3 regions of the Vibrio qinghaiensis genome follow, and region 2 is predicted to be linked to each of the others. Evidence: riboswitches for the same ligand, from Rfam matches in the RefSeq annotation. Region 2 holds a riboswitch; each other region holds the start of a gene.
The links. A riboswitch is a leader RNA that binds a small molecule or an ion and turns the genes downstream of it on or off. The one in region 2 is predicted to bind thiamine pyrophosphate.

Region 1: linked by a shared signal. The riboswitch ahead of thiC (phosphomethylpyrimidine synthase ThiC) and the one ahead of thiD (bifunctional hydroxymethylpyrimidine kinase/phosphomethylpyrimidine kinase) in region 2 are both predicted to bind thiamine pyrophosphate.
Region 3: linked by a shared signal. The riboswitch ahead of thiB (thiamine ABC transporter substrate binding subunit) and the one ahead of thiD (bifunctional hydroxymethylpyrimidine kinase/phosphomethylpyrimidine kinase) in region 2 are both predicted to bind thiamine pyrophosphate.

The regions. Positions count from the first base shown of each region.
Region 1 is NZ_CP022741.1:2,835,120-2,845,307, reverse strand. Features, by position in the region: gene hemG (menaquinone-dependent protoporphyrinogen IX dehydrogenase) at 1-475, shown strand, start outside; rRNA gene CCZ37_RS13190 (16S ribosomal RNA) at 1,026-2,584, shown strand; tRNA gene CCZ37_RS13185 (tRNA-Ile) at 2,650-2,726, shown strand; tRNA gene CCZ37_RS13180 (tRNA-Ala) at 2,771-2,846, shown strand; rRNA gene CCZ37_RS13175 (23S ribosomal RNA) at 3,145-6,036, shown strand; rRNA gene rrf (5S ribosomal RNA) at 6,124-6,239, shown strand; tRNA gene CCZ37_RS13165 (tRNA-Ser) at 6,328-6,418, shown strand; partial or broken gene CCZ37_RS19330 (transposase) at 6,518-6,742, opposite strand; gene crcB (fluoride efflux transporter CrcB) at 7,073-7,456, shown strand; TPP riboswitch at 7,509-7,607, shown strand; gene thiC (phosphomethylpyrimidine synthase ThiC) at 7,717-9,666, shown strand; gene thiE (thiamine phosphate synthase) at 9,671-10,188, shown strand, end outside.
Region 2 is NZ_CP022741.1:700,730-710,917, forward strand. Features, by position in the region: gene CCZ37_RS03370 (YfgM family protein) at 1-269, shown strand, start outside; gene bamB (outer membrane protein assembly factor BamB) at 282-1,442, shown strand; gene der (ribosome biogenesis GTPase Der) at 1,592-3,079, shown strand; gene CCZ37_RS03385 (zinc ribbon domain-containing protein) at 3,716-3,940, shown strand; gene xseA (exodeoxyribonuclease VII large subunit) at 3,945-5,276, opposite strand; gene guaB (IMP dehydrogenase) at 5,507-6,970, shown strand; gene guaA (glutamine-hydrolyzing GMP synthase) at 7,067-8,620, shown strand; TPP riboswitch at 8,669-8,779, shown strand; gene thiD (bifunctional hydroxymethylpyrimidine kinase/phosphomethylpyrimidine kinase) at 8,879-9,736, shown strand; gene CCZ37_RS03410 (chitinase) at 10,017-10,188, shown strand, end outside.
Region 3 is NZ_CP022741.1:2,422,203-2,432,390, reverse strand. Features, by position in the region: gene tamB (autotransporter assembly complex protein TamB) at 1-1,797, shown strand, start outside; gene CCZ37_RS11255 (gamma-glutamylcyclotransferase family protein) at 1,808-2,155, shown strand; gene ppa (inorganic diphosphatase) at 2,386-2,913, opposite strand; gene fbp (class 1 fructose-bisphosphatase) at 3,091-4,101, opposite strand; gene mpl (UDP-N-acetylmuramate:L-alanyl-gamma-D-glutamyl-meso-diaminopimelate ligase) at 4,376-5,734, shown strand; gene CCZ37_RS11235 (flavin prenyltransferase UbiX) at 5,764-6,393, shown strand; TPP riboswitch at 6,423-6,542, shown strand; gene thiB (thiamine ABC transporter substrate binding subunit) at 6,609-7,601, shown strand; gene thiP (thiamine/thiamine pyrophosphate ABC transporter permease ThiP) at 7,615-9,210, shown strand; gene thiQ (thiamine ABC transporter ATP-binding protein) at 9,204-9,908, shown strand; gene yjgA (ribosome biogenesis factor YjgA) at 9,963-10,188, opposite strand, start outside.

The sequences.
Region 1 (10,188 bases), 740 kb from region 2:
TCTTAACTATATAAAAGAGGAACTTTCTGAGTTTGATTGCGAACTTGCCGATTTACATCAAATTGAGGATATTGATTTAACTCTTTACGATCGAGTCTTAATTGGTGCTTCTATTCGCTACGGACATTTAAATAAAAAGCTTTATCAATTTATAGAAAAACATGCCGAGCAATTAGCACTCGCTAAAGCGGCGTTCTTTTGTGTCAACTTAACTGCAAGAAAAGAAGCGCAGGGTAAAGATACTCCAGAAGGAAGTGTCTATATTAAAACCTTTCTCAGTAAATCAGCATGGCAACCCAAGCTAATCGGAGTTTTCGCTGGTGCTCTTTACTATCCACGTTATCACTTTTTCGATAAGGTGATGATTCGTTTCATCATGTCATTGACTGGCGGTGAAACTGACACCTCAAAAGAAGTTGAGTACACAAACTGGCAAAAAGTATCTCTTTTTAGTGATAACTTTAAAAAATTGTAAATGAAAAGTCGATTTTTAGCGTCTTTTGGCTTTTTTCTGTTCGAACAAATAGAAAATCAAAAAAAACAGCAAAAAGGGGTTGCCAACGTGACGGCGATCTCTATAATGCCGCCTCACTGACACGGCACAGCCAGTAAGGGTTCAAACCCAACTAGCCAGCCAATCAGTAGGTCAAATCAGTAAGACGAAATAATATAAAAAAGTGTTTGACACTTAATGTTATCTCGCTAGAATGGCCGCCTCTTCAAAGGAAGCCTCGGCAACCTGGCGAAGAACGCTCTTTAACAATATAAACCTATCAATCTGTGTGGGCACTCGTTGATGATAATCGAAAAAGATTTATCAATGAACTGAGTGACCTGAACTAGCAATAGTTCGAATGCTTTTTGATTTCACTTTTTTCTTAAAAAGTGAAGACCAAGAAGCGGCACAGTCAATTCATTGTTGTTCTGTTGGAACAACAATAGCTTTAAAATTACTTTTTTACTTTCGAGTAAGAGCAGTTTTGAAGTCAGTATTCATTGAGCCGGTCTTAGGACCAACAAAACTTTAATTGAAGAGTTTGATCATGGCTCAGATTGAACGCTGGCGGCAGGCCTAACACATGCAAGTCGAGCGGCAGCACAGAGGAACTTGTTCCTTGGGTGGCGAGCGGCGGACGGGTGAGTAATGCCTAGGAAATTGCCCTGATGTGGGGGATAACCATTGGAAACGATGGCTAATACCGCATGATGCCTACGGGCCAAAGAGGGGGACCTTCGGGCCTCTCGCGTCAGGATATGCCTAGGTGGGATTAGCTAGTTGGTGAGGTAATGGCTCACCAAGGCGACGATCCCTAGCTGGTCTGAGAGGATGATCAGCCACACTGGAACTGAGACACGGTCCAGACTCCTACGGGAGGCAGCAGTGGGGAATATTGCACAATGGGCGCAAGCCTGATGCAGCCATGCCGCGTGTATGAAGAAGGCCTTCGGGTTGTAAAGTACTTTCAGTCGTGAGGAAGGTGGTGTTGTTAATAGCAGCATCATTTGACGTTAGCGACAGAAGAAGCACCGGCTAACTCCGTGCCAGCAGCCGCGGTAATACGGAGGGTGCGAGCGTTAATCGGAATTACTGGGCGTAAAGCGCATGCAGGTGGTGGATTAAGTCAGATGTGAAAGCCCGGGGCTCAACCTCGGAACCGCATTTGAAACTGGTTCACTAGAGTACTGTAGAGGGGGGTAGAATTTCAGGTGTAGCGGTGAAATGCGTAGAGATCTGAAGGAATACCGGTGGCGAAGGCGGCCCCCTGGACAGATACTGACACTCAGATGCGAAAGCGTGGGGAGCAAACAGGATTAGATACCCTGGTAGTCCACGCCGTAAACGATGTCTACTTGGAGGTTGTGGCCTTGAGCCGTGGCTTTCGGAGCTAACGCGTTAAGTAGACCGCCTGGGGAGTACGGTCGCAAGATTAAAACTCAAATGAATTGACGGGGGCCCGCACAAGCGGTGGAGCATGTGGTTTAATTCGATGCAACGCGAAGAACCTTACCTACTCTTGACATCCAGAGAATCTGGCGGAGACGCTGGAGTGCCTTCGGGAGCTCTGAGACAGGTGCTGCATGGCTGTCGTCAGCTCGTGTTGTGAAATGTTGGGTTAAGTCCCGCAACGAGCGCAACCCTTATCCTTGTTTGCCAGCACGTAATGGTGGGAACTCCAGGGAGACTGCCGGTGATAAACCGGAGGAAGGTGGGGACGACGTCAAGTCATCATGGCCCTTACGAGTAGGGCTACACACGTGCTACAATGGCGCATACAGAGGGCAGCAAGCTAGCGATAGTGAGCGAATCCCAAAAAGTGCGTCGTAGTCCGGATTGGAGTCTGCAACTCGACTCCATGAAGTCGGAATCGCTAGTAATCGTAGATCAGAATGCTACGGTGAATACGTTCCCGGGCCTTGTACACACCGCCCGTCACACCATGGGAGTGGGCTGCACCAGAAGTGGTTAGTTTAACCGCACTTTCTTCGGAGAGAGTGGAGGACGATCACCACGGTGTGGTTCATGACTGGGGTGAAGTCGTAACAAGGTAGCGCTAGGGGAACCTGGCGCTGGATCACCTCCTTATACGAAGATTACACTGATGAGTGTCCACACAGATTGATGGTTTATACAGTTTAAGAGACGATGCTGGGTCTGTAGCTCAGGTGGTTAGAGCGTTCGCCTGATAAGCGAGAGGTCGGTGGTTCAAGTCCACTCAGACCCACCAATTCTTCCTCCCAGAAGATTGGCACACAGTATCACGCACCTGATGGGGTTATAGCTCAGCTGGGAGAGCGCCTGCCTTGCACGCAGGAGGTCTGCGGTTCGATCCCGCATAGCTCCACCATCTTTAAGCGCACTAGCAATAGTGTTTTTAAAAATGGTTTTCATTAGAAAATCGTGCTCTTTAACAATTTGGAAAGCTGACTGATAACAACGAACGTGTTTGTTGTTATCAAATAAAAGTTCTCAACATCAATGCGTTTAACGTATTGATACCAAACACATTCAAGTGTTCTTGGGAAAGCTTACTTCGGTAAGTTTTCAAAATTGAGTCCGGCAAAATCAAACGTCTCTCGCTCATTCAAATAATGAGAGACAACCTTGGTGACTTGTCTGCAACACGAAACTTCTTCGGGTTGTATGGTTAAGTGACTAAGCGTACACGGTGGATGCCTTGGCAGTCAGAGGCGATGAAGGACGTAGTAACTTGCGATAAGCGTAGATTAGGCAGTAACAGCCACTTGAGTCTACGATTTCCGAATGGGGAAACCCACGTGCATAAGCACGTATCCTTACCTGAATACATAGGGTAAGGAGGCAAACCGGGGGAACTGAAACATCTAAGTACCCCGAGGAGAAGAAATCAACAGAGATTCCGAAAGTAGCGGCGAGCGAAATTGGACTAGCCCTTAAGCTTTTAATGATGCAGGTGAAGCCTCTGGAAAGTGGCGCAATAAAGGGTGATAGCCCCGTAACTGTTCCATCATTATAAGTGAAATCGAGTAAGGCGGGACACGTGTTATCCTGTCTGAACATGGGGGGACCATCCTCCAAGGCTAAATACTACTGACTGACCGATAGTGAACCAGTACCGTGAGGGAAAGGCGAAAAGAACCCCTGTGAGGGGAGTGAAATAGAACCTGAAACCGTGTACGTACAAGCAGTAGGAGCAGGCATTGTCCTGTGACTGCGTACCTTTTGTATAATGGGTCAGCGACTTATATTCAGTGGCAAGGTTAACCGAATAGGGGAGCCGTAGGGAAACCGAGTCTTAACTGGGCGCTTCAGTCTCTGGATATAGACCCGAAACCGGGTGATCTAGCCATGGGCAGGTTGAAGGTTGAGTAACATCAACTGGAGGACCGAACCGACTAATGTTGAAAAATTAGCGGATGACTTGTGGCTAGGGGTGAAAGGCCAATCAAACTCGGAGATAGCTGGTTCTCCCCGAAAGCTATTTAGGTAGCGCCTCGGACGAATACTACTGGGGGTAGAGCACTGTTAAGGCTAGGGGGTCATCCCGACTTACCAACCCTTTGCAAACTCCGAATACCAGTAAGTACTATCCGGGAGACACACGGCGGGTGCTAACGTCCGTCGTGGAGAGGGAAACAACCCAGACCGCCAGCTAAGGTCCCAAATTACTACTAAGTGGGAAACGATGTGGGAAGGCTCAGACAGCCAGGATGTTGGCTTAGAAGCAGCCATCATTTAAAGAAAGCGTAATAGCTCACTGGTCGAGTCGGCCTGCGCGGAAGATGTAACGGGGCTAAGTAGTAAACCGAAGCTGCGGCAATACAGTTTACTGTATTGGGTAGGGGAGCGTTCTGTAAGCCGTTGAAGGTGTGTTGTAAAGCATGCTGGAGGTATCAGAAGTGCGAATGCTGACATGAGTAACGATAAGGGGGGTGAAAAACCTCCCCGCCGGAAGACCAAGGGTTCCTGTCCAACGTTAATCGGGGCAGGGTAAGTCGACCCCTAAGGCGAGGCTGAAAAGCGTAGTCGATGGGAAACGGGTTAATATTCCCGTACTGCTTATAATTGCGATGGGGGGACGGAGAAGGCTAGGTGGGCCAGGCGACGGTTGTCCTGGTTCAAGTGCGTAGGCTAAGAGACTAGGTAAATCCGGTTTCTTGTTAGGCTGAGACACGACGTCGAGCTGCTACGGCAGTGAAGTCATTGATGCCCTGCTTCCAGGAAAAGCCTCTAAGCTTCAGATTATAAGCAATCGTACCCCAAACCGACACAGGTGGTCGGGTAGAGAATACCAAGGCGCTTGAGAGAACTCGGGTGAAGGAACTAGGCAAAATGGTACCGTAACTTCGGGAGAAGGTACGCTCTTATTGGTGAAGTCCCTTGCGGATGGAGCTGACGAGAGTCGCAGATACCAGGTGGCTGCAACTGTTTATTAAAAACACAGCACTGTGCAAAATCGCAAGATGACGTATACGGTGTGACGCCTGCCCGGTGCCGGAAGGTTAATTGATGGGGTTAGACTTAGGTCGAAGCTCTTGATCGAAGCCCCGGTAAACGGCGGCCGTAACTATAACGGTCCTAAGGTAGCGAAATTCCTTGTCGGGTAAGTTCCGACCTGCACGAATGGCGTAATGATGGCCACGCTGTCTCCACCCGAGACTCAGTGAAATTGAAATCGCTGTGAAGATGCAGTGTACCCGCGGCTAGACGGAAAGACCCCGTGAACCTTTACTACAGCTTGGCACTGAACATTGAACCTACATGTGTAGGATAGGTGGGAGACTTAGAAGCGCAGTCGCTAGATTGCGTGGAGTCGACCTTGAAATACCACCCTTGTCGTTTTGATGTTCTAACGTAGGCCCCTCATCGGGGTTGCGGACAGTGCCTGGTGGGTAGTTTGACTGGGGCGGTCTCCTCCCAAAGAGTAACGGAGGAGCACGAAGGTGGGCTAATCACGGTTGGACATCGTGAGGTTAGTGCAATGGCATAAGCCCGCTTAACTGCGAGAATGACGGTTCGAGCAGGTACGAAAGTAGGTCATAGTGATCCGGTGGTTCTGAATGGAAGGGCCATCGCTCAACGGATAAAAGGTACTCCGGGGATAACAGGCTGATACCGCCCAAGAGTTCATATCGACGGCGGTGTTTGGCACCTCGATGTCGGCTCATCACATCCTGGGGCTGAAGTCGGTCCCAAGGGTATGGCTGTTCGCCATTTAAAGTGGTACGCGAGCTGGGTTTAGAACGTCGTGAGACAGTTCGGTCCCTATCTGCCGTGGGCGTTGGAAGATTGAAGGGGGCTGCTCCTAGTACGAGAGGACCGGAGTGGACGAACCGCTGGTGTTCGGGTTGTCATGCCAATGGCATTGCCCGGTAGCTAAGTTCGGAATTGATAAGCGCTGAAAGCATCTAAGCGCGAAGCGAGCCCTGAGATGAGTCTTCCCTGGCACTTTAAGTGTCCTAAAGGGTTGTTCGAGACTAGAACGTTGATAGGTTGGGTGTGTAAGCGCTGCGAGGCGTTGAGCTAACCAATACTAATTGCCCGTGAGGCTTAACCATACAACACCGAAGGGGTTTTGTGGACTCAATGAAAGAACATTGAATGTGTGAATGAGAATGAAACAGCTTTCCGAATTAAGAAATTTGCTTGGCGACCATAGCGTTGTGGACCCACCTGACTCCATGCCGAACTCAGAAGTGAAACACAACAGCGCCGATGGTAGTGTGGGGTCTCCCCATGTGAGAGTAGGACATCGCCAGGCTTTATTAATGCTTCCATATGATAAAAATATGAAAGCAATACTAAAAACAGCATTATCAGAGTAAGACTGTTTTTTAGTGAGAATCCATGGAGAGATGGCTGAGTGGTTTAAAGCACCGGTCTTGAAAACCGGCGATGGTTAATAGCTATCCTAGGGTTCAAATCCCTATCTCTCCGCCAAATATAAAAAGCCGCTGTTAAATACAGCGGCTTTTTCGTATCTAAAGATCTTGTATCAATAGGCAACTTTATTTCTCATTATAATACCAATCTGGAAAATTAACTGGTCAGCTCTATCCACCTTCTCGAACACATCTGTCTGACTCTGGTCGAGCATTCCAAAAAACTATTCCAAGCCCGACATACTTTGGAGACAATGTCTTCGTAATCCGCAAAAAACTGATTGGCTAGAGAGTGTTGTCTTAACCAGCTCCATACTTGTTCTATTGGATTCAACTCCGGGGAATAGGGCGGGAGTTTGATGACACTGAGGTTCTGAAAGTCATTGGCTGGGACTGATGAGGGCACTTGGAGCGAGAAGTTATCCAAGAGAAGCCCATGTGCTCGAGCAGGTAATAGATAGTGCTGGCCAAATTCTTTCACGATATAAGGATGGATGTCGGCCCCAGTCAGTCGTCCACCCTGCGTATCATGAGCTTTATCTTTGTTGTATTGGCTTATCAATTTACTCAATAAGTGACATCTGTAACTTTTTTAAAGTACTTAGGTATTAGACGTGTGTCAGCTATAGATTATTTTAGTGATTAGGCTCGATTTGTTGTGTTTAATGGTTAGAATAATGATAGTTACTTTCTGGGATCCGCTATGGGCGTTATGGGACAGTTATCTATTTTAGGTTTTATTGCATTAGGTGGTGCATTTGGTGCGTGCGCTCGTTATTTGGTTACCGAGCTAAGTGTTCAGTTATTAGGGCGTGGATTCCCTTATGGAACGCTGATGGTCAACGTTGTCGGCTCATTTATTATGGGATTATTGATCGCTGCTTTTGAGAGTGAATTACTGGCAACTGAGCCATGGCGCCAGATTATTGGTTTGGGTTTCTTGGGTGCATTAACCACATTTTCTACATTCTCTATGGATAATGTATTGCTGATGCAGCAAGGAGCCTTTCTGAAAATGGGTGTTAATGTCTTATTAAACGTGGTGCTAAGTATCTCAGCGGCTTGGATAGGTTTCCAGTTGTTGATGAGAAGTTAACGAAATCACAATTTCATCTTGGTTAATGGATAGTCTTTCCCTATAATCGTGACTCAACTTGTCGGAGTGCCATAAGGCTGAGACCGTATTTTCGGGATCCGTTGAACCTGATCAGGCTAATACCTGCGAAGGGAACAAGAGAATATAACCTGCTAGTGATCTATCTAGCGTTATATCCTTAAGATCAAAACTCTATTTTGATCAACTCTTGTGCATTAATCCGTCAAGCATTTATCCCTAGTACAAAAAAGGAAGATGCTATGTCGAGTCGCAAACAAGCGAGACTGGAAGCCAAACAATTCATTGACACATTGTCTGTCGAACCCTACCCAAATTCCTCTAAAATTTATATTACTGGTTCACGTTCGGATATCCGCGTGCCAATGCGTGAGATTAAACTAGCTGACAGCTTAGTCGGGGGCACAAAGTCTTCACCGATTTATCAACCGAATGAATCTATATGCGTTTATGACACTTCAGGTGTCTATACCGACCCATCTCATACTATCGACTTATATCAAGGTTTGCCTAAATTAAGGGAACAATGGATCGCTGATCGGGATGATACCGAGTGGCTTGATGAGGTCAGTTCCGCTTACACTAAAGAACGCTTATCTGATGATACATTGGGCGAACTGCGTTATGGGAATCTGCCAGCCATACGCCGAGCAAAGAAAGGCAAGTGCGTTACTCAGCTTCATTATGCGCGGCAAGGTGTTATCACACCAGAAATGGAATACATTGCCATTCGAGAAAATATGCGACGTGGAGAGTGTATGGATGCACAGCTGAGCCAGCAACATGCAGGCGCCCATTTGGGGGCCAATCTACCAAAGCAGATAACTCCTGAGTTTGTGCGTCGTGAGGTTGCCGAAGGACGAGCCATTATCCCGTCGAATATTAACCATCCTGAATCAGAGCCGATGATCATTGGCCGTAATTTTCTCGTCAAAGTGAATGCGAATATCGGTAACTCATCTGTCTCTTCATCAATTGAAGAAGAGGTTGAAAAATTGGTATGGGCAACCCGCTGGGGTGGGGATACCGTGATGGATCTTTCTACTGGTCGCAATATTCACGAAACTCGAGAATGGATTTTACGTAATAGCCCCGTACCGATTGGCACTGTGCCTATGTATCAAGCATTGGAAAAAGTAAATGGTATTGCGGAGGATTTATCATGGGAAGTAATGCGCGATACCTTACTTGAGCAAGCGGAGCAAGGTGTTGATTACTTTACAATTCATGCTGGTTTATTGCTTCGTTATGTGCCAATGACCGCGAAACGTGTTACTGGCATCGTTTCGCGTGGCGGCTCTATTATCGCTAAATGGTGTTTAGCCCATCATACCGAGAGTTTTCTTTACACTCATTTCCGTGAAATTTGTGAAATTTGCGCCAAGTATGACGTTGCCCTTTCCTTAGGGGATGGACTACGGCCAGGATCCATTGCCGATGCTAACGATGAAGCACAATTTGCAGAGCTGCGCACTTTAGGTGAGTTGACCAAAATAGCGTGGGAATATGATGTACAGGTCATTATTGAAGGCCCTGGCCATATCCCCATGCATTTGATTAAAGAGAATATGGATGAACAATTAAAGCATTGCCATGAAGCGCCATTCTATACCTTGGGCCCATTAACTACCGATATTGCTCCCGGATATGATCACATCACTTCCGGCATTGGTGCTGCGATGATTGGCTGGTATGGCTGCGCGATGCTTTGCTATGTAACACCGAAAGAGCACCTTGGTTTACCAAACAAAGAAGATGTTAAAACGGGTTTAATTACTTATAAATTGGCAGCACATGCCGCAGACCTTGCGAAAGGGCACCCGGGAGCACAAGTGCGCGATAATGCTTTATCGAAAGCACGTTTTGAGTTTCGTTGGGAAGATCAATTTAATCTTGCATTAGACCCAGTTACGGCGCGTGCTTTTCACGATGAAACTCTTCCGCAAGAGTCTGGTAAAGTCGCGCATTTTTGCTCAATGTGCGGGCCGAAATTCTGCTCGATGAAAATCTCTCAAGAGGTTCGAGAGTATGCGCTAGATACCAAGCAAGTTGCTGCTGATGCGCTCATTTCCGTTACGCTGCTAGATGACCCGTTACAAGGCATGAGACAGAAATCGCAAGAGTTTAAAGCCTCAGGATCAGAGCTTTATCACCCTGCTGTTAGTCAACGGTCAGTCGTTAGCGAGGAGTAATTAGATGATTCAATTACTTATCCCCCGTGATGACATTGCGTTGACAGCTCAAGTACAACAGGTTTTGCTATTGGCCAAGCATCATGGTTTTGATATCGATGATATTTATTTGGGTGCCAGCCCAACTTTATATTGTCAATTAGTAACGCCGTCATGCTCATCTTTGATTGGCAGTGATTGCTTAGCCTCGTGCGAAGATGCGCTAAGTGCTTTAACTGATAAGCCCAATTTATTCTTGCAATACCAAGTCAATTTTTGCGCTCAAATGCCATTTGAGCACTCCCAGAAACGAGAAACTTGTTTGGTCAAGATAGGGCTGACAGCGGCTGACTCACACGACTATGTCGATGAGTGGTATCACGGAGAAGAGCTGCGTAGTATAAGATATTCTACGAATGCTCATGCTGCTGATGCAAAGAGTGAGCACTTTGCTTGGATTCTATCATTGTTGTGTCTCGACTTTCCACTAGAGGATGCTTTAGTGGTTACTCGGGCGGCAATGAGTGTTTCACGTGAAACATG
Region 2 (10,188 bases):
AAGCAAACACCAAAGATGATGCTATTCTACCGTTAGCGACCTATCGCCTGGCCCGCATTAAAGCGGAACAAGGCCAGTTTGATGCCGCCTTAGCTGATCTTACGACCATCACAGAGAAAGGGTGGGCGGGACGCATTGCGGAACTGCGTGGTGATATCTCATTGCGTAAAGGCGACACGGACGCGGCTTATACGGCATACACGGAAGCACAACAAGCTGACGATGCAAGCCAAACGCTACAGATGAAACTGGACGATCTTGCCAAATAAGGGCACAAGTTGATGAAAAAGTTGTTCAACAAAGTGCTCGTTTCTGCCGTTGTGCTTGGAGCACTTGCAGGGTGTGCCAGTGAAGAAGACACCATTATCATGGCTCCTGTGCCAATGGTAACCAGTGAATTTACGCCTACAACTCAGTGGAGCACATCGATTGGTGATGGCGTAGGGCATTACTTCTCAAAGTTATCTCCAGAATACGCTTACGACAAAGTATTTATTGCTAGCCGTGATGGTTTGGTGAAAGCCTTGAACCCTAAAACGGGTAAAGAGCTGTGGAAAACCGATCTTGAACAAGATGGCACCATGCGTTTATCCGGCGGTATAGCGGCGGCCTATAGCCAAATTTACATTGGTAGTGAAAACGGTTTAGTCACTGCGCTTAATGAAGCTACGGGTGAGCTTGTATGGCAAGTTAAAGTCGACGGTGAAGTGCTAGCAGCTCCGGCTGCAGATGCGAACATGATCATTGTTAATACCAGTCGTGGCACTTTGGTGAGTTTAGACCAAGCGACGGGTGAGCAAAAATGGACCATCAGTACTGAAGTTCCTAATTTAACGTTGAGAGGCGACAGCAAACCTGTTGCGGTATCGGGCGGTGTTTTTTGGGGAACCTCAGGTGGCCGTCTTGCTGCCGCTATCGTTGAGCGTGGTCAGTTGATTTGGCAACAACCGATTGGCATGCCTAAAGGTGCCACTGAAATTGACCGCCTAGTCGATGTTGATGCCTCACCTATCGTGATTGGCGGCATGCTGTATGCGGTTGGTTTTAATGGCCAGTTGATCGCCATTGATCTGCGTTCGGGCAAACCAGCTTGGAAGCGGAATTACTCTTCAGCAACAGACATGGCTAGCGATGGTGGCCGATTATTTGTGGTGACCGACAAAGATCATGTGGTGGCTGTGGATACAAGAAGCGGTACCGAACTTTGGAGCAACAAACAGCTTGAACATCGTTTGTTAACTGCACCAGCGATTATCAATGGTTACCTTGTGCTAGGTGACAGTGAAGGGTATCTACATTGGATTGATCGTAGCAGTGGCGAATTCGTTGCCCAACAATTGGTTGATAAGAGTGGTTTTGCGGTGAGTCCTCTCGCTGTCGACGATGGCTATGTCAGCATCACCCGTAATGGCAATGTAAAGAAACTGACGATTAAAAAATAAATCGTGATATAATTCACATTCGGCTCCTGGCTGGTAACAGTTAGGGGCCGTTTTATTGAATAAATAGATGTGGTTATAGGTAAAAATTTAATGCTTGCTAGCAAGTGTTTACCTATAACTACATAAGAGAAAATATTGTAGAGGTTAGTATGGTTCCTGTTGTTGCTCTTGTTGGGCGCCCCAATGTCGGTAAATCTACGTTGTTTAACCGATTAACTCGCACTCGCGATGCGTTGGTGGCGGATTTCCCCGGTTTAACGCGTGACCGTAAATATGGCCAAGCTAAATTGGGTGAGCACGACTTCATTGTTATCGATACCGGCGGTATTGATGGTAGTGAAGAGGGTGTAGAAACGAAAATGGCTCAACAGTCATTGGCCGCGATTGATGAAGCTGATGTTGTGCTATTTATGGTTGATGGTCGCGCTGGTTTAACGGCGGCTGATGAAATGATCGCCCAACATCTGCGTAAAATTGAAAAGCGAGCTATTTTGGTCGTGAATAAAGTGGATGGCATTGACGCTGATGCTGCAAGCGCTGAGTTTTGGCAATTGGGCGTTGATCAAATGTACCAAATTGCTGCCGCTCATGGCCGTGGTGTTGGGATCCTTATCGACCGAGCTTTGAATCCACTTGCTGAAGAAATGATCGAGCAGGCCGAAGGCGAAATCGAAGATCTAACCGACTTTGAAGATGCCGAAGAAGAAAAGTTAGATTACACCGAAGAAGAAGCCGAAGCTGAATACAAACGTCTGCAAGATCAGCCGATAAAACTGGCGATCATTGGCCGTCCTAATGTCGGTAAATCCACGCTCACCAACCGTATTCTCGGTGAAGAACGTGTTGTGGTTTACGATATGCCCGGAACGACGCGTGACTCCATCTACATCCCGATGATGCGTGATGAGCGCGAGTATGTATTGATTGATACTGCTGGCGTGCGTCGTCGTACTCGCATTAACGAAACGGTTGAGAAATTCTCGGTCGTCAAAACCTTAAAAGCAGTTGAAGATGCAAACGTTGTTCTGTTAGTTATTGACGCTCGTGAGAATATCTCAGATCAAGATCTTAGCCTGTTAGGTTTTGCACTAAACTCCGGACGTTCGATAGTGCTTGCAGTCAATAAGTGGGATGGGCTCGATAACGACGTCAAAGAACGTGTCAAGAAAGAGCTCGATCGCCGTTTAGGCTTTGTCGATTTTGCTCGTATCCACTTTATCTCTGCACTGCATGGCACGGGTGTGGGTCATCTATTTGAATCGGTTCAAGAAGCGTATAAATCGGCGACAACACGTGTTGGTACATCGGTATTGACTCGCATTCTTAAAATGGCAACCGATGATCACCAGCCACCTATGGTTCGTAGCCGCCGCGTAAAACTTAAATACGCTCACGCAGGTGGTTATAACCCGCCGATTATCGTTGTACACGGTAACTTGGTGAATGAGCTGCCAGATTCTTACAAACGTTATTTGATGAACTATTACCGTAAGTCTTTAGAAATCATGGGTACGCCTATTCGTATCCAGTTCCAAAGCAGTGATAACCCATTTGAAGGAAAAGTGAATAAGCTGACCTTATCTCAAGAGCGTAAACGTAAACGCTTAATGACGATGATGAAAGGACGCAGCAAGTAGCCTTCCTCATAACTGAAATACCCAAGCTAAGCTTGGGTATTTTTTTGCCTAAAATTTATCATTGGCAATAGAACTTCACTAACGTGGCGGTCTGAAAATGAAGTGCAGTGCCAAAATGATTGAGTGAAAAACAGAGCATGGCAACGTTGCTGCTTTGTATAAGTATCAAACAAAATGAGTAGAACATTTCGCCAAAAGATCATTTTAATATATTCTGGTTTTTTTGATTTATTAGCTATCAAGTGGAGTTTTATATCGTTATAAATCCATATGCAGAATATGTAACTTATGCTTTCGGCGTGTGGTTATATAAATGTTCTTTTGAGAGTAGATCGCTGAACGGAGCAGATAAAGCAAATGATCAGGCTGAGATCTTTTATCGATCATAGCCTAATGTGTATGAGATGGTTGGTGAGCCTAAAGGTATTGTGATAGAGATCAAAGCTGAACTCTCGATAATCCGAGACCATACGTGCCGTTTGATGAAGTGTCGGCTATCACATGCACGAACTATCTACGCAAACGAGCTATCTATTAAAACGAACTATCTATTAAAACGAACGATATAAAACATCTACCAAAATCACACTATGTGAAAGATGTTATGTGAAAGACACAAAGAGAGATGGGATCAATATGCAGGAAAATCTTTGCCCTTGTTGCCAAAATCCACTGGTGTGGGATGGGCGTTACCATTGTGCTCAGTGCAAACATCACTTTAACAAAATTGGTTTTTGCCCTGAGTGTGATTCGGAGCTGGAGAAATTGCAGGCGTGTGGCGCGGCAAATTTTTTCTGTAATTCATGCAATGAGCTCAAATCAAAATCTAAGATTCGATTTGAGTTTCAAGCACAGGATTAAGTGATTAATTGACGGTAGAGAAAACTTCGCCATCCGCCACTCGCGTGATCAATTGATCGCCGGTTTTTAGATCATGAGCGCGGTGAATCACTTTGCCTGAGCTATCTCGCGTGATCGAATAGCCTCGTTTTAGTGTCGCTAATGGGCTTACTGCGTCAAGCTTCTCTGCGGCTAGCGTTAAACGGTGTGCTGTGCGCAGGAGTTTTTTCTCCATTACGTCCAGTAATCGTTGCTCGCTTTTGGCTAGTCGATGCTGCTGCTTCGCCAAGGTTTGTACGGGAGAATGCAACTGCAGTTGATGGTATTGCTGGCCAATGTGCTCGCGCTGAGTCGAAATATAGCGCTGTATCGCCCGCTGTAGGCGCATTTCTGTGTCATCAAGTTGCTGGCTTTGACGCTGCAAGCGATAAGTGGGGTGCTGTTTCTCTAGCGCGTGAACCAAAGCGCGTAAATGATGCGCTTGTTGACTGGTGTAATAGCGCATCGCACTTTGTAGCTTGTGCTGGTATGAGGCGAAAGCTTGCCGCTTATTACTGTTGTCTCGGCTGACTAATTCTGCAGCAGCGGAGGGGGTTGGGGCACGTACGTCAGCCACAAAATCAGCAATCGTCACATCGATTTCATGCCCGACGGCACTGATAATTGGGATCTGACTAGCGGCAATTGTGCGCGCTACGATCTCGTGGTTAAAACACCATAAGTCCTCTAAAGAACCGCCACCGCGACCCACAATCAATACGTCACACTCTTGCCTCGCATTTGCTCTACCAATTGCTTGAGCAATTTGAATGGCCGCTTGTTCGCCTTGAACCAGTGTAGGATAAATGATGACGGGCAAGCTTGGATCGCGCCGCTTGAGCACATCAAGAATATCAAACAGGGCTGCGCCAGTTTTTGAAGTAATAACACCGACGCATTGAGGATTTTCCGGCAAGGGGCGCTTATTGGATTGTGCAAACAGCCCTTCCGCGGCCAACTGCATCTTCAGCTTTTCAAACTCTTGCTGGAGACGACCATCTCCTTCGGGTTGCATACTCTCGATAATGACTTGGTAGTCACCTCTGGGTTCATAAAGAGAAAGACGCGCTTTAACAAGTACCTGCTGGCCATTTTTAGGTTTGAAGGCCACAAAGCGATTATTGCCTTTGAACATCGCACATTTTACCTGCGCGCGAGAATCTTTGAGTGAGAGATACCAATGGCCAGAAACCGGAGCGGAGAAGTTCGATATTTCACCAACGAGCCACACAATGCCCATTTCATTTTCAAGTAACAGGCGTACTTCAGCATTGAGACGAGAGACAGTGTAGATGTTTTCGTTGGTCAAAGAAGGCAAGGCTAATCCCCTAGACGAGGGTATGGAAATTAGCGGCAATATAATACATATCAAGGGTTGGAATGCAAATTAAAAATGAAAAAATGAGTGGTCAAGCGATTACCTCGGGCGTATAATCCGACCGCAATATCAAATCCAAATCGATTTATCCTGTTCATTGTGTATTAGGGCAAATTGAGACAACTTGGATTTACCTTTTATTCACTCCTCTTAATTGTGAGATATTGCAAATGCTAAGAATTGCCAAAGAAGCGCTGACATTCGATGATGTTCTTCTCGTACCAGCACACTCCACCGTTCTCCCAAACACAGCCGATCTCCATACTCAGCTGACCAAAAATATCGCACTGAACATTCCGATGATCTCAGCTTCTATGGATACAGTGACAGAGGCTCGCCTTGCGATCGCTCTTGCCCAAGAGGGTGGTATTGGTTTTATCCACAAAAATATGCCCATTGAAGAGCAGGCTGAACAAGTCCGTCTTGTCAAAATTTTTGAAGCGGGTGTAGTGACTGCGCCAGTAACAGTTCGCCCTGACGCAACCATTCAAGATGTGATTGCTTTGACAGAGAAACATGGTTTTGCCGGTTTCCCTGTGGTGAGCGATCACAATGAGCTTGTCGGTATCATCACCGGCCGCGATATTCGCTTTGTTACTGATTTAACAAAAAAAGTTGAAGCAGTCATGACACCAAAAGATCGCTTAGCCACAGTTAAAGAGGGCGCATCTCGTCAGGATGTACAAGAGCGCATGCACAAAGCGCGTGTTGAAAAAGTCTTGGTAGTGAATGATGAATTCAAACTGACTGGTATGATCACCGCGAAAGATTTCCATAAAGCAGAACGCAAACCGAATGCTTGTAAAGATGAACAAGGGCGTTTACGTGTTGGTGCGGCTGTTGGTGCCGGTGCTGGCAATGAAGAGCGCGTAAAAGCATTAGTGGAAGCGGGAGTCGATGTTCTATTGATTGACTCTTCTCATGGCCATTCAGAAGGTGTACTTAACCGTATTCGTGAAACGCGCGCCGCTTATCCTGATCTCGATATTATCGGCGGTAATGTTGCAACGGGTGCCGGTGCGAAAGCTCTAATTGAGGCGGGCGTAAGCGCGGTCAAAGTGGGTATTGGCCCGGGCTCAATCTGCACAACGCGTATTGTTACGGGCGTTGGTGTTCCTCAAATTACGGCGATTTCTGATGCAGTTGAAGTGGCTGATCAATACGGTATTCCTGTGATTGCTGATGGCGGTATTCGCTTTTCTGGCGATATTTGTAAAGCGATTGCTGCTGGTGCATCTTGCGTGATGGTCGGCTCCATGTTTGCGGGTACTGAAGAAGCTCCGGGTGAAGTTATTTTGTTCCAAGGTCGTTCATATAAAGCTTACCGAGGTATGGGCTCGCTGGGGGCAATGTCTCAAGGCTCTTCTGATCGTTATTTCCAATCTGACAATGCAGCTGACAAGCTTGTACCTGAAGGGATCGAAGGCCGTATCGCTTATCGAGGCCGTCTAAAAGAGATCGTCCATCAACAAATGGGTGGTTTACGCTCAAGCATGGGTCTAACCGGTTCTGCCACCATCGAAGATCTGCGCACTAAAGCCGAGTTTGTTCGTATCTCTGGTGCAGGTATGAAAGAGTCACACGTGCACGACGTTCAAATTACCAAAGAAGCGCCAAACTACCGCTTGGGTTAATTAACGAACCACGAATAGATTGAAGCTTAATAGATTGAAGCTTAGGGGAGCGCGATGCTCCCCATCCACTACATTAATGATTGAGATTGACCTTAAATGACTAAAGATATCCATGACCAACGTATTCTGATCTTAGATTTCGGCTCTCAGTACACACAACTGGTTGCCCGCCGTGTTCGCGAAATCGGTGTTTATTGTGAGCTGTGGAGCTGGGATGTTGAAGAGGCGGACATCCGTGAATTCAACCCAGATGGCATTATTCTCTCTGGTGGCCCTGAAAGCGTGACTGAAGCCAACTCTCCGCGTGCGCCACAATATGTGTTTGACTCTGGTGTGCCTGTATTTGGTGTTTGTTATGGCATGCAAACCATGGCTGAACAGTTGGGCGGAAAAGTGGCCAGTTCTGAGGAACGTGAATTTGGTTATGCAGCCGTACAGTTAATGGGTGAATCGGCCCTGTTTAGCGACCTTGAGCTAACGCAAGATGTTTGGATGAGCCACGGTGATAAAGTGGTGCAAATTCCGGCTGATTTTGTCAAAACAGCGCAAACGGAAACTTGCCCTTATGCGGCAATGGCGAATGAAGAGAAAAAATATTATGGCGTGCAGTTTCACCCAGAAGTGACGCACACCAAAAACGGTCTAAAAATGCTTGAGAATTTCGTTCTCAATGTTTGTGGTTGTGAGCGTCTATGGACGGCTGAGTCTATCATCGAAGATGCGGTTGCTCGTATTAAAGAGCAAGTCGGCGACGATGAAGTGATCCTTGGCCTATCGGGTGGTGTAGATTCGTCAGTTGTGGCGATGCTGGCTCACCGAGCGATTGGTGATAAATTAACCTGTGTGTTCGTTGATAACGGCTTATTGCGTCTGAATGAAGCTCAGCAAGTAATGGATATGTTTGGCAACAAATTTGGCTTAAACATCATTCATGTTAATGCAGAAGATCGTTTCCTCAACGCACTGCAAGGTGAGTCTGATCCGGAAGCGAAACGCAAAATTATTGGCCATGTGTTTGTTGATATCTTCGATGAAGAGTCAAAGAAATTGAAAAATGCAAAATGGCTCGCGCAAGGCACGATTTACCCAGATGTGATTGAATCGGCCGCCTCTAAAACAGGCAAAGCGCACGTGATTAAATCTCACCATAACGTTGGCGGTTTGCCTGATGATATGGAAATGGGATTGGTTGAACCACTGCGTGAGCTTTTCAAAGATGAAGTACGCAAGATTGGCCTAGAGCTTGGTCTGCCTTACAACATGCTTTACCGCCATCCGTTCCCTGGTCCTGGCCTTGGCGTACGCGTGTTGGGCGAAGTGAAGAAAGAGTACTGTGATTTGCTGCGCCGCGCCGATGCTATTTTCATTGAAGAGCTGCATGCCGCTGATCTGTATAACAAAGTGTCACAAGCTTTCACGGTTTTCTTACCTGTTCGTTCAGTAGGCGTTATGGGTGATGGACGTAAATACGATTGGGTTGTATCACTACGCGCTGTGGAAACCATTGACTTTATGACAGCACATTGGGCGCACCTGCCTTATGAGTTCTTGGGTAAGGTTTCTAACCGTATCATCAATGAAGTGAATGGTATTTCTCGTGTGGTTTACGATATTTCAGGTAAGCCACCAGCAACGATTGAGTGGGAATAATCCTCCAAAAAAGCGTACTCCTTCGGTGAGTGCCCTGTTATGATTGCTGCGAAATAGTCGGGGAGCCGATGCAGATTCTGCATCGGCTGAGATCGAAATTCGAGACCCGTCGAACCTGATTCAGTTAATACTGACGTAGGGAACTATGAGCACTTTGTCACCAGCCGAATAACAACGGCTAACCTTTGTAAATTCGATTACCGAACTTTTCAAATCACGGTCAAAGTCAGTTCCTGTATGTCTGTCATAGGAGCGACCATGGCACACCCAATACAGAAACATACTCAAGAAACGACGCGATTAAACATACCCGTTGTACTTACTATCGCAGGGTCTGATAGCGGTGGAGGGGCAGGCATTCAAGCCGACATCAAAGCGATATCGGCAACCGGCAGTTTCGCGTGTTCCGTTATTACCGCCATTACTTCACAAAATACTCAAGGCGTTTCCGCCATTTTCCCTATTCCACTTGATCATATCGAAAGCCAGTTAGATGCCGTCTTTAGCGACTTGAAGATCGTGGCCGTTAAAATTGGCATGCTAGCCGATGCCAGTATCATCAAGATCGTTGCCAAAAAAATGCAGCAATACCAACCTAAGAGCCTTGTGATAGACCCCGTGATGGTGGCGACCAGTGGTGATTTATTACTTGAGCAATCGGCAATCAGTACATTAAAAGAAATGTTGATCCCTTTGGCTGACATCATTACCCCCAATTTATTTGAGGGAGCAGTACTTACTGGCAAGCCGGTTCCTCAATCTGGAGTCGAAATGAGCGGTATGGTGGCTGATTTACGAGCGTTGGGTGCAAAGGCGGTGCTGCTAAAAGGTGGGCATTTAGAACAAGATGAAAACAGCAACGATCTTTTGATCATGCAATCTTCGTCAGAATTACTCAGTGCGAAGCGTTTTCCAACCCCAAATACCCATGGGACGGGTTGCACTCTCTCTTCTGCAATCGCTTCTTACCTTGCTCAGGGAAATAACCTGCACAAATCCGTGTATTTGGCTAAACAGTATATCTCGCAAGCCATTGGCCATGCCGATGAGCTGGATGTTGGCCAAGGTCGCGGCCCAGTTCATCACTTTTTTACAGGCCACGTTCATGTGCGCTAAAGCCATTGCCGATGCGATGATGTTTGAGAAATTTGAGACATTGGTTGTTCACTTAACCTGATGGAAAATAGATTAGACTCTAAAATCCTCAAACTTTTTTGCAGCTTTTTCATATTTATCGACTCGCCTTCAAAGGGCAATGTCGCCGTACGATAATTGGTTTACATCATGATGAAACTACTCGCATTTTGACATTTAATTGATAAGTTTCACTATCCACAATGACTCAACTATCCATACTATTTTGCGGTACCCACTAAGCAAAAAATAAGGGATTGATATGTTGAAAACAAAGCATTTAGCCGTGCTGATTAGCAGTGTTTTAGCCGCAAACAGTTACGCGTTAAATATCTTACCTGACCCTGAAAATTCTGCGGGTTATATTGTCTCTAAAGTAGAGCTACAAGCGGCAGAAAAAGCCAAAACAGCGGATCCTATGTATGCTATTTGGT
Region 3 (10,188 bases), 1.2 Mb from region 2:
AAGCCGACGATGCAGTGGCAAGGTGCGCTGGAACGAGTACAACTGTCCACAGAACAAGGGCCGTGGCTATTAAACCAAGCGACACCTGTTGCGGTTAATATCGAGAAGCAGCAAGCCACGATTGCCGCGCATTGTTGGCAGCAAGAGGGAGCATCGCTCTGCTTAGATAAAGACGCGACTGTGGGGCAAAGTGGTGCGGCCGAGCTCTCTCTCAACCATTTTGATTTTCAGCAAATCGCAATGTTTTTACCGCAAGAGACTCAGCTTAAAGGCCAAGCCGATGTCAGTCTCACCGCTCAATGGGCGCCCAATACCGCGCCTCAAGCGAAAGTATTACTCAGCTTAAGCCAAGGTGCAGTCACGCAGCACATCGATCAAGCCATTACTTTAGGTTGGGATAGTGTCACTATTGACAGTACGCTTGAACAGAACAAGCTGTTTGCTCGTTGGCTAGTGGATGTGACCGATAATGGCGATCTGTCGGGGCAAATCACCATTGCGGATCTAATGGCAAAAGAGAAAATGATGGATGGCGCAGTAACGCTTTCCACTTTTAATATTGATTTTCTACAGCCGCTGCTTGGGGATTATAGCCAAGCGAAATCGAAGGTTCGCAGTCAACTTGCCTTCAGTGGGCCGATGTTGCACCCAAAAGTGATGGGCAGCGTGGTGGTGGATGACATTGTCGTTAAAGGCGATATTTCGCCACTGGATATTAACTCGGGCCGAGTGGCGATCGACTTTAATGGTTACCAAGCCTTGCTCAATGCAGCGATTCAAACAGCGGATGGCGAGTTGAGTATCAAGGGGGATGCCGACTGGCAGAAAATGGAGCAGTGGCGTGCCAACCTGCGCGTGTTGGCCGATGAGCTATTGGTGGATCTGCCGCCTATCGTCAAGATTAAAGTTATCCCAGACATGAGCATTACGCTGGAACCTCAACTGGCCACTGTGACAGGAAATATTAACCTGCCTTGGGGACGTATTGTGGTAGAAGAGTTGCCATCAAGTGCGATCAGTGTTTCTAAAGATCAAGTGATATTGGACTCTGCTTTGCAGCCTGTGAGCGAGCAAAGCGTCATGCCATTTAACGTTGAAACTAATGTAAACATCTCGATTGGTGATGATTTCAGGCTCAGTGCCTTTGGTTTGCAAGGCGGGTTGATTGGCCGCCTCAATGTGGCGCAAAAGGATAAAGGCCCAATGATTACTGGAGAAGTAAACATTCAAAATGGTTCGTATCGCTCTTTTGGACAAGATTTGTTGATCCAAGAAGGTAAAATTTTAATGAATGGACCAGTGGATCAACCTTATGTTTCTATTCGAGCCGTGCGCAACCCTAATAACACACAAGATGGTGTTATTGCTGGGGTGAAAGTGACGGGGCCCGCTGATGAACCTGCGGTTTCTATTTTTTCAGAACCCGCGATGCCACAAGCCAATGCTCTTTCTTACCTACTTCGTGGTCAGAATATTGATGGTGAGGCGGGTGGCAATGCGATGACTACTGCGCTGATTGGTCTGAGCTTGGCACAAAGCGGTAAAGTGGTGGGTGAAATTGGCCAAGCTTTTGGCGTACAAGATCTACAGTTGGATACGGCTGGTGCCGGTGATGATTCACAAGTGACAGTGAGTGGTTATATTTTACCGGGATTACAAGTGAAATATGGCGTTGGTATTTTCAGTTCGGTCGGTGAATTTACCGTGCGTTATCGCTTAATGAGAGATCTGTACATTGAAGCGGTATCCGGCCTTGATAGCGCGGTGGATCTTTTGTATCAGTTTGAATTTAACTAGGGACGGTTACATGCAACATCTGATTTTTGTCTACGGTACATTACGCCGTGGTGAAAGTAATGCACACCTGCTTGAGACAAGCGAAATGTTGGGCTCATTCTGCACACAGCCTGACTACGCGCTGTACGATCTAGGTCCATATCCTGGATTGACTCAGGGTCAGCAATCGATAGTCGGTGAGGTATATCGAGTGGATGAGCAAACACTAGCAAAACTCGATATTTTAGAAGATATTCCTATCGAATATCGCCGTGAAACGGTTGATACCCCATTTGGCCGTGCGTGGATTTATCTCTATCAAGATCACAGCCGTCTTACTGCTGTGATTGATTCTGGAGACTGGTGCCAACGGGTGTAACGAACGGCGTTGAAAATGGAAATAAAAAAGCCATATCGCGCGTTAGCAGGATGTGGCTTTTTATTTATAACGACACTTATACCCTTCCTACTTGAAGCTGCAGCGGTGTTGGCTACGTTTGTTCACCCCAATCACATAGTTTGCCTATGAGCATGGGGACTCACTTGCCGCCTACCTGCAACTCCAAGTTGTTTGGGTATATAACTATCGTGACTGTTTAATGATGGTGACTACTTTTGAGCGCGTTCAAATGAAGTCAGGATTTCAGCTCGCGCGGCAGCGGCATCTTCCCATCCATCGACTTTGACCCATTTGCCCGCTTCAAGCTCTTTATAGCGTTCAAAGAACTGTGTAATTTGCGCTTTCAGTAGTGCTGGCAGGTCATTTACGTCTTGAATGTGGTCGTACTCTTTGGTGAGCTTGGAGTGAGGAACCGCCACCACTTTGGCATCTTCACCAGACTCATCGGTCATCTTCAATACGCCAACTGGGCGGCAGCGAATCACCGAGCCTGGCATCAGCGGATAAGGGGTGGGCACCAACACATCGACAGGATCGCCATCGAGCGATAAGGTGTGATTCACATAACCGTAGTTGCATGGGTAGAACATAGGTGAAGACATGAAACGGTCCACAAACACCGCGCCAGATTCTTTGTCGACTTCGTATTTGATTGGGTCGGCGTTGGCTGGGATTTCAATCACCACGTAAATATCATCAGGCAGTGATTTTCCTGCCGGCACGTTGTTTAAGCTCATTTAGCATTTCCTTTTTCGTCGCTGGACTTAAATTGTGTTGGGTTGATTAACAGAACGTAAACGCTTGTGTTGCAACTTTAGCGGTAAATAGGAAACGGTGTAAACCGTAAAAAGAGAGCCTTGCCTCATATTTATCGATAAAAAAAGCGCCTAGAGTTAGGCGCTCACTGAGCTTGTTTAGTCACGGTTGAGTTCTAAAAACTCTTCCAATTTTCGGACCATATTTTTTGAACCGCAGAAGAATGGCACACGTTGATGCAGTTCTGTCGGCTTAATATCCAACACGCGATTGACACCGTCAGAAGCAATACCACCTGCTTGTTCAATCAAAAACGCCATTGGATTACATTCATACAATAGGCGCAGTTTGCCGTTTGGATGGCTTTGCGTGCTTGGGTATAGATAGATGCCACCTTTGAGCAGATTACGGTGAAAATCCGCCACCAATGAACCAATGTAACGTGAGGTGTAAGGGCGATTATCTTCAGGCACACTCTCTTGGCAATATTTAATGTATTTTTTTACGCCGGTTGGGAAGCGGATGTAGTTACCTTCATTGATGGAGTAAATTTTACCATCATCGAAGGTCATCATATTGGGGTGTGAAAGATAGAAAGTGCCGAGTGACGGATCATAAGTAAAGCCATTTACGCCGTTGCCAGTGGTATACACCAACATGGTTGAAGAGCCGTAAATAACATAACCAGCCGCAACCTGTTTATTACCGGGTTGTAAGAAGTCTTCTTGTGTTGGGGGCGTGCCGACTGGCGATACGCGGCGATAAATAGAAAAAATCGTGCCGACAGAGACATTGACATCGATGTTGGATGAGCCGTCCAGCGGGTCCATCAACACCACGTATTTTGCGTTTTTGTTGAGCTCTTTGCTGAACGCAACCGCTTCATCTTCTTCTTCACTGGCGACACCACACACTTGATCGCGCGCTTCAAGCGCCGCTTTAAATTTTTCGTTGGCGTAGACATCGAGTTTTTGTTGTTCTTCGCCTTGAATATTATCTGAGCCCACCGCACCAGTAATATCAGCAAGGCCCGCTTTGTTGATTTCTCTGTTAACAATTTTTGCCGCAAGACGAATAGAGGACAACAGAGATGAAAGATCACCGCTTGCGTGGGGGAAGTCATGTTGTTTCTCAACAATAAACTCGCCAAGAGTGCGAATCTCAGACATGTTATTTCCTTAACATAGCTATATAGGATAGGGAGTGATTGTTTCACAACGCATCCTCTTACTGGGATGTCGGCCGAAACGAGTCACCCATTTGATAACGTTTGGGTAACAATGAGATTCTAGGGCTTAGATCTTTTTAATGGTAATGAAGTAACAGATTGAGATCTCAATTTGTTTGTCGACTTTTGAGAAGTTGCAAACATGCTCGCTTTTCTTAAATGGATGGTGATAATGGAGGCAATCACTCACAACGCCATGTGCGAGGCTAGGATTTATGCATATTCACATTCTTGGGATTTGCGGTACGTTTATGGGCGGTGTTGCCGTTTTAGCGCGGCAATTAGGTCATAAAGTTACCGGCAGCGACGCCAACGTTTACCCACCGATGAGTACGTTATTGGAGTCTCAAGGTATCGAGATTATCGAAGGCTTTGACCCTGCTCAATTAGAGCCCAAGCCTGATTTGGTGGTGATTGGCAACGCCATGAGTCGCGGCAATCCGTGTGTTGAATATGTGCTGAACCACAACTTGCGTTACACCTCTGGCCCGCAATGGTTGCAAGAGTTTCTGTTGCATGACCGCTGGGTCCTTGCGGTGGCTGGCACACACGGTAAAACCACTACGTCGAGCATGTTGGCGTGGATCTTAGAAGATTGCGGTTACCAACCGGGCTTTTTGGTGGGAGGCGTACTTGGCAACTTTGGCATTTCTGCGCGTTTGGGCGAAAGCATGTTTTTTGTGGTAGAAGCCGATGAATATGACAGTGCTTTTTTCGATAAGCGTTCTAAGTTTGTCCATTATCACCCACGCACTTTAGTGTTGAATAACTTAGAGTTTGATCATGCAGACATTTTTGACGATCTTGAAGCGATTAAGCGCCAATTTCATCATCTAGTGCGTACTGTTCCGGGCAATGGTCGTATTTTTGCTCCGCAAAAAGAGCGCGCATTAGCGGATGTTCTCGCACGTGGCTGCTGGAGCGAAACTGAGTTTACCGGTGAGCAAGCGCAGTGGAAAGCTGAAAAAATCACGCGTGATGGTTCGCAATTTGATGTGTTCTTTGACAATGAACGCGTGGGGCGCGTAACTTGGGATTTGGTTGGCGATCATAATGTCGATAACGCCTTAATGGCGATTGGCGCGGCGCGTCACGTAGGGGTCACTCCAGATTTAGCCTGTCAAGCTTTGGGCAAATTTATCAATACCAAACGTCGTTTAGAGCTTAAAGGCGAAGTGAACGGTATTACGTTGTATGACGATTTTGCTCATCATCCAACGGCCATTGAACTTACTTTGGGTGGTTTACGTAACAAGGTAGGCGATCAGAAAATTATCGCGGTTTTAGAGCCTCGTTCGGCTACGATGAAGTTGGGCGTGCATAAGCAAACTTTAGCGGCGTCATTACAGCAAGCCGATTCAGTTTATCTCTATCAGCCGAACAATCTTGCTTGGTCGGTGCAGGATGTGGCTGACCAATGCTCACAACCAGCGCAAGTGAATGATGATATTGATGCTTTCGTCGCGCAAATTGCGCAGCAAGCCCAGCCGGGCGATCACATTTTGGTGATGAGCAATGGTGGCTTTGAAGGTATTCATAACAAGCTCCTACTTGCATTAAATCAAGCCATGTAATGCCAGCGACACAAACGAAATAGAGAGTTATGACAACAAAACAGCAAGCCATCACTTTAGCCTTTACTGGCGCTTCAGGTGCTCCTTACGGACTTCGTCTGTTGGAGTGTTTATTGGCTGCAGATTACCGAGTGTATCTGCTGATCTCTTCGGCCGCGCGCGTTGTGCTTGCAACCGAGCAGGGGTTGAAGTTGCCCAGTGGAACTGAGGCGGCCAAAGCGGCGTTGGTGGAACATTTACACTGTGATGCCTCACAGCTTGTCGTGTGCGGCAAAGAAGAGTGGTTCTCACCAGTGGCTTCGGGCTCTGCTGCGCCAAAACAGATGGTGGTGTGCCCATGTTCAGCAGGCAGCGTTGCGGCGATTGCCCATGGCATGTCCGATAATTTGATCGAACGTGCTGCCGATGTCGTGATGAAAGAGCGTGGCCAACTGGTGTTAGTGGTGCGCGAAACGCCGTTTTCCACCTTACATTTAGAAAACATGCTCAAGTTGTCGCAAATGGGCGTCACCATTATGCCCGCTGCCCCCGGTTTTTATCATCAGCCGCAGTCAATTGAAGACTTGGTCGATTTTATGGTGGCGCGTATTTTGGACCACTTAGGCGTTGAACAAGGGCTTGTGCCGCGTTGGGGATATGACTCACGCCCAACGGTATAGCTTATTGCGTTAATTCCAATTACAATCCACCTCACTCAACGGGGAGCAAATCATTCATCTCAATGAATGCTGCTGAGATCAAGCGTGAGCTTGGGACCCGTAAACCTGAACCAGATAATGCTGGCGTAGGAATTGGGTTAGGATCTCAGAATAGGAATAATGGAATATTCTCATCCTCCTCAAGCCTGTGCCGCTCAACCAAGGAGAGCGACCAGTTGAACACCACTCTTAATACCATTGCACTTGCCATCATTACCTCTTTTTCAGCGCACGCCGCTGACAATATCCTTACCGTTTATACCTACGACTCGTTCGCATCAGAATGGGGCCCGGGACCAGCGATTGAAAAAGCATTCGAAGCACAATGCGCTTGCGATCTTCAGTTTGTGGCACTCGATGATGGAGTATCGATCCTAAACCGTTTGCGTCTTGAAGGTAATAACAGTAAAGCAGACATCGTACTCGGTTTAGATAACAACTTAATGGCCGAGGCCAAACAGACTGGCTTATTGACAAATCATAATGTCGAGACGAGCCAAGTCACGCTACCCGGTGGTTGGAGTGATGAAACGTTTGTTCCTTATGATTACGGCTATTTTGCCTTTGTTTACAATAAAGAAAAATTAACAAACCCACCGCAAAGCTTAAAAGAGTTGGTAGAAAAGCGCGATGATCTTAAAGTGATTTATCAAGATCCGCGCACTTCAACACCCGGTCAAGGCTTACTGCTGTGGATGAAATCTGTCTATGGTGAGAAAGCCAATTTAGCATGGCAACAGCTCGCCAATAAGACGGTGACAGTCACCAAAGGTTGGTCAGAAGCCTATGCGATGTTTCTAAAAGGTGAGTCTGATCTGGTGCTCTCTTACACCACCTCTCCAGCCTATCATTTGATTGCGGAAAATGACGCCAAGTACGCGGCTGCCGATTTTGCCGAAGGACACTACATGCAAGTGGAAGTGGCTGCGAAAGTAAAACACAGTGATAACGGCAAATTGGCCGATGAGTTCATGCACTTTATTTTAAGTGATCAATTTCAGTCGGTGATGCCAACCGGAAACTGGATGTATCCTGTGACGTCTGTCGTGCTACCGAAAGGTTTTGAAACGCTGGCTGTGCCATCAAAGGCGCTTACCTTTAGCGCACAAGAGGTGTCTGAGATGCGTAAAGCGTGGATCCGTGAGTGGCAAACTGCCTTAACGTTTTAAGGTGCGATAAAGTTTGAATGCTATTCCTAAAATAGGCATTGGGGTCGCGATACTTGTCGCGACCTTTGTCATCAGTGCGTTGGCGGCGTTGCTGTTACAAGCACCCAGCTTAAATGTGATGCACGTATGGCAAGACCCGTATTATCGCCACGTTACTCAATTTAGTTTTTACCAAGCCAGCTTGTCGATGCTGCTCAGTGTTGGCTTCGCGCTTCCTGTTGCTCACGCACTTTACCGTCGTCGATTTTGCGGACGTGCGCTGCTGATCAAATTGTTTGCAACGACCTTAGTGCTTCCAGTGCTGGTGGGCGTATTTGGTTTGTTGGCCATTTATGGTAATAGCGGTCTGCTCGCCTCGCTGCTCGCGTGGTTTGATAGCAAACTGCCGTTTTCCATTTACGGATTAAACGGGATTTTACTGGCGCATCTGTTTTTTAATCTCCCGTATGCCAGCCGTTTATTGCTGCAAGCGTTAGAGTCGATCCCGGCTGAGCAGCATAAGTTATGCGCGCATCTTGGTATGAGTCATTGGCACAAATTTCGTTGGGTTGAATGGCCGCGTTTGCGTCAGCAGCTTCCTCATGTCTGTGGTTTGGTGTTCATGCTCTGTTTTACCAGTTTTGCCACTGTGATGGCACTTGGCGGCGGGCCTAAATCCACCACGATTGAGCTGGCGATTTATCAGGCGATCAAATTTGATTTTGATTTACAAGCCGGCGCGCTGCTTGCGCTGTGGCAGATGCTGTTATGCGGGCTGCTGTCTCTATCCATTTCACGTCTAGCGAAGCCGTTAGCCATCACCACAGGGCGTCAAGCGAGTGATTATGTGGTTAGTCGAGACAATCGAAAAGCGCAATGTTGGGACGGCGCATGGATCTTCCTTGCGTTGCTGTTAGTACTTCCGCCGCTGGTGATGGTCATCTTGAGCGGTTTAAATTCGCAGCTTTTTCACGTCTTGAGCGATGAGCAATTCTGGCGTGCGCTTTGGGCTTCACTGCAAGTGGCGTTATTGGCAAGCGTGGTTGCTGTTTCGGCTGGGGTTGCCATACTCATCACGACTCGCGCTTGGCGCCTGCAGCAGCACAACCGTAAGGCGGACCAACTAGAGTTGATTGGCGCGATTATTTTGGTCACGCCAGGGCTTGTTATCAGCACCGGGCTTTTTCTGTTACTGCGCATCTGGACCGATGCATTTAGCCTAGCGTATTGGGTAGTTTTTTTCGTCAATGGATTAATGGCATTGCCATATGTGTTGAAAACATTGGCGCAACCTATGCTGCATATCGCGCAGCAATATCAATGGTTATGTGCCAGCCTTGGCATTAAAGGGTGGCAGCGTTTGCAAGTGATTGAGCTGCGTGCGTTGCGTAAACCCTTAGCGCATGCCTTTGCGATCAGCTTTTTGCTCTCAATGGGGGATTTAAGTGCGATTGCTCTATTTGGTAGCCAAGAGTTTAGAACCTTACCGCTTTACTTGTTCCAACTGCTAGGCAGTTACCAAATGCAAGCGGCGGCGGTGGTTTCTCTTACGCTGTTGCTACTCAGTGTGGGGTGTTTTGCCCTCATTGAGCGGTTATTTCACTCACATTCAAAGGTAAAGCAATGTTAGAACTCAAGGCCGTGCACTATGAGTATCAACAGGAGTGGTTTGAATTTTCGCTCTCTGTACCGCGAGGGGCGATTCTCTCTTTAATGGGGCCAAGCGGGGCGGGCAAGTCGACTTTACTGAGCTTAGTTGCGGGCTTTATTGCACCGAAAAGCGGTGATATTCAAGTTCAAGGGCAATCCTTGCTTGGGCAAGAGCCACACTTGCGTCCTTTTTCGATGCTGTTTCAAGAGCACAATCTTTTTGCCCATCTCACTGTGCGTGAAAATATTAGCCTTGGGCTACATCCGGGGCTGAAATTAACCCCTTCACAAAAGGCGTTGGTTGAGTGCGCCGCGCAGCAAGTGGGTTTGGCTGCGCTACTTGATCGCTTGCCTGAGCAGCTCTCAGGGGGGCAGCGTCAACGAGTTGCTCTGGCGCGCTGTTTTGTACAACCACATCCTATCTGGCTGCTGGATGAGCCCTTTTCCGCCTTGGATCCGCTACTCAGAGAAGAGATGCTACTTTTGGTTAAGCAGTTAGCCGCAGAAAGAGAGATCACTGTTGTGATGGTGACGCACCATATTAGTGATGCCAAAGCGATTGCGAGCCATTTTGCGTTTATGGCTCAAGGACATGTGTTAGTGAGTGATCGTATTGAGGCACTTTCCGCGCAACACGCAGACGCGCAGCTCAGTGATTTTGTGCGTGCGGGGGAATAAAAAAACCTCACACGTTTAGGTGAGGTTTTGGCATCTAATCAGCACTATGACAGGTTAAACTGACTTATCGTTATGCTCTCTGAGCACTTGGAAAATCTCTCGTGATGCTCTTGGTGGTTTGCTGTTGGCTTTCTCTTTATTTGCTTGACGCGCTAATTGGCGCAGACGTTGACGATCCATCTCTGGATAGAGTGCCATCGCATCTTCAATCGCGCTGTCACCTTTCTCAACAATACGATCACGCATCTGTTCGAGCTTGTGCAGCATGGCGGTATTTTGT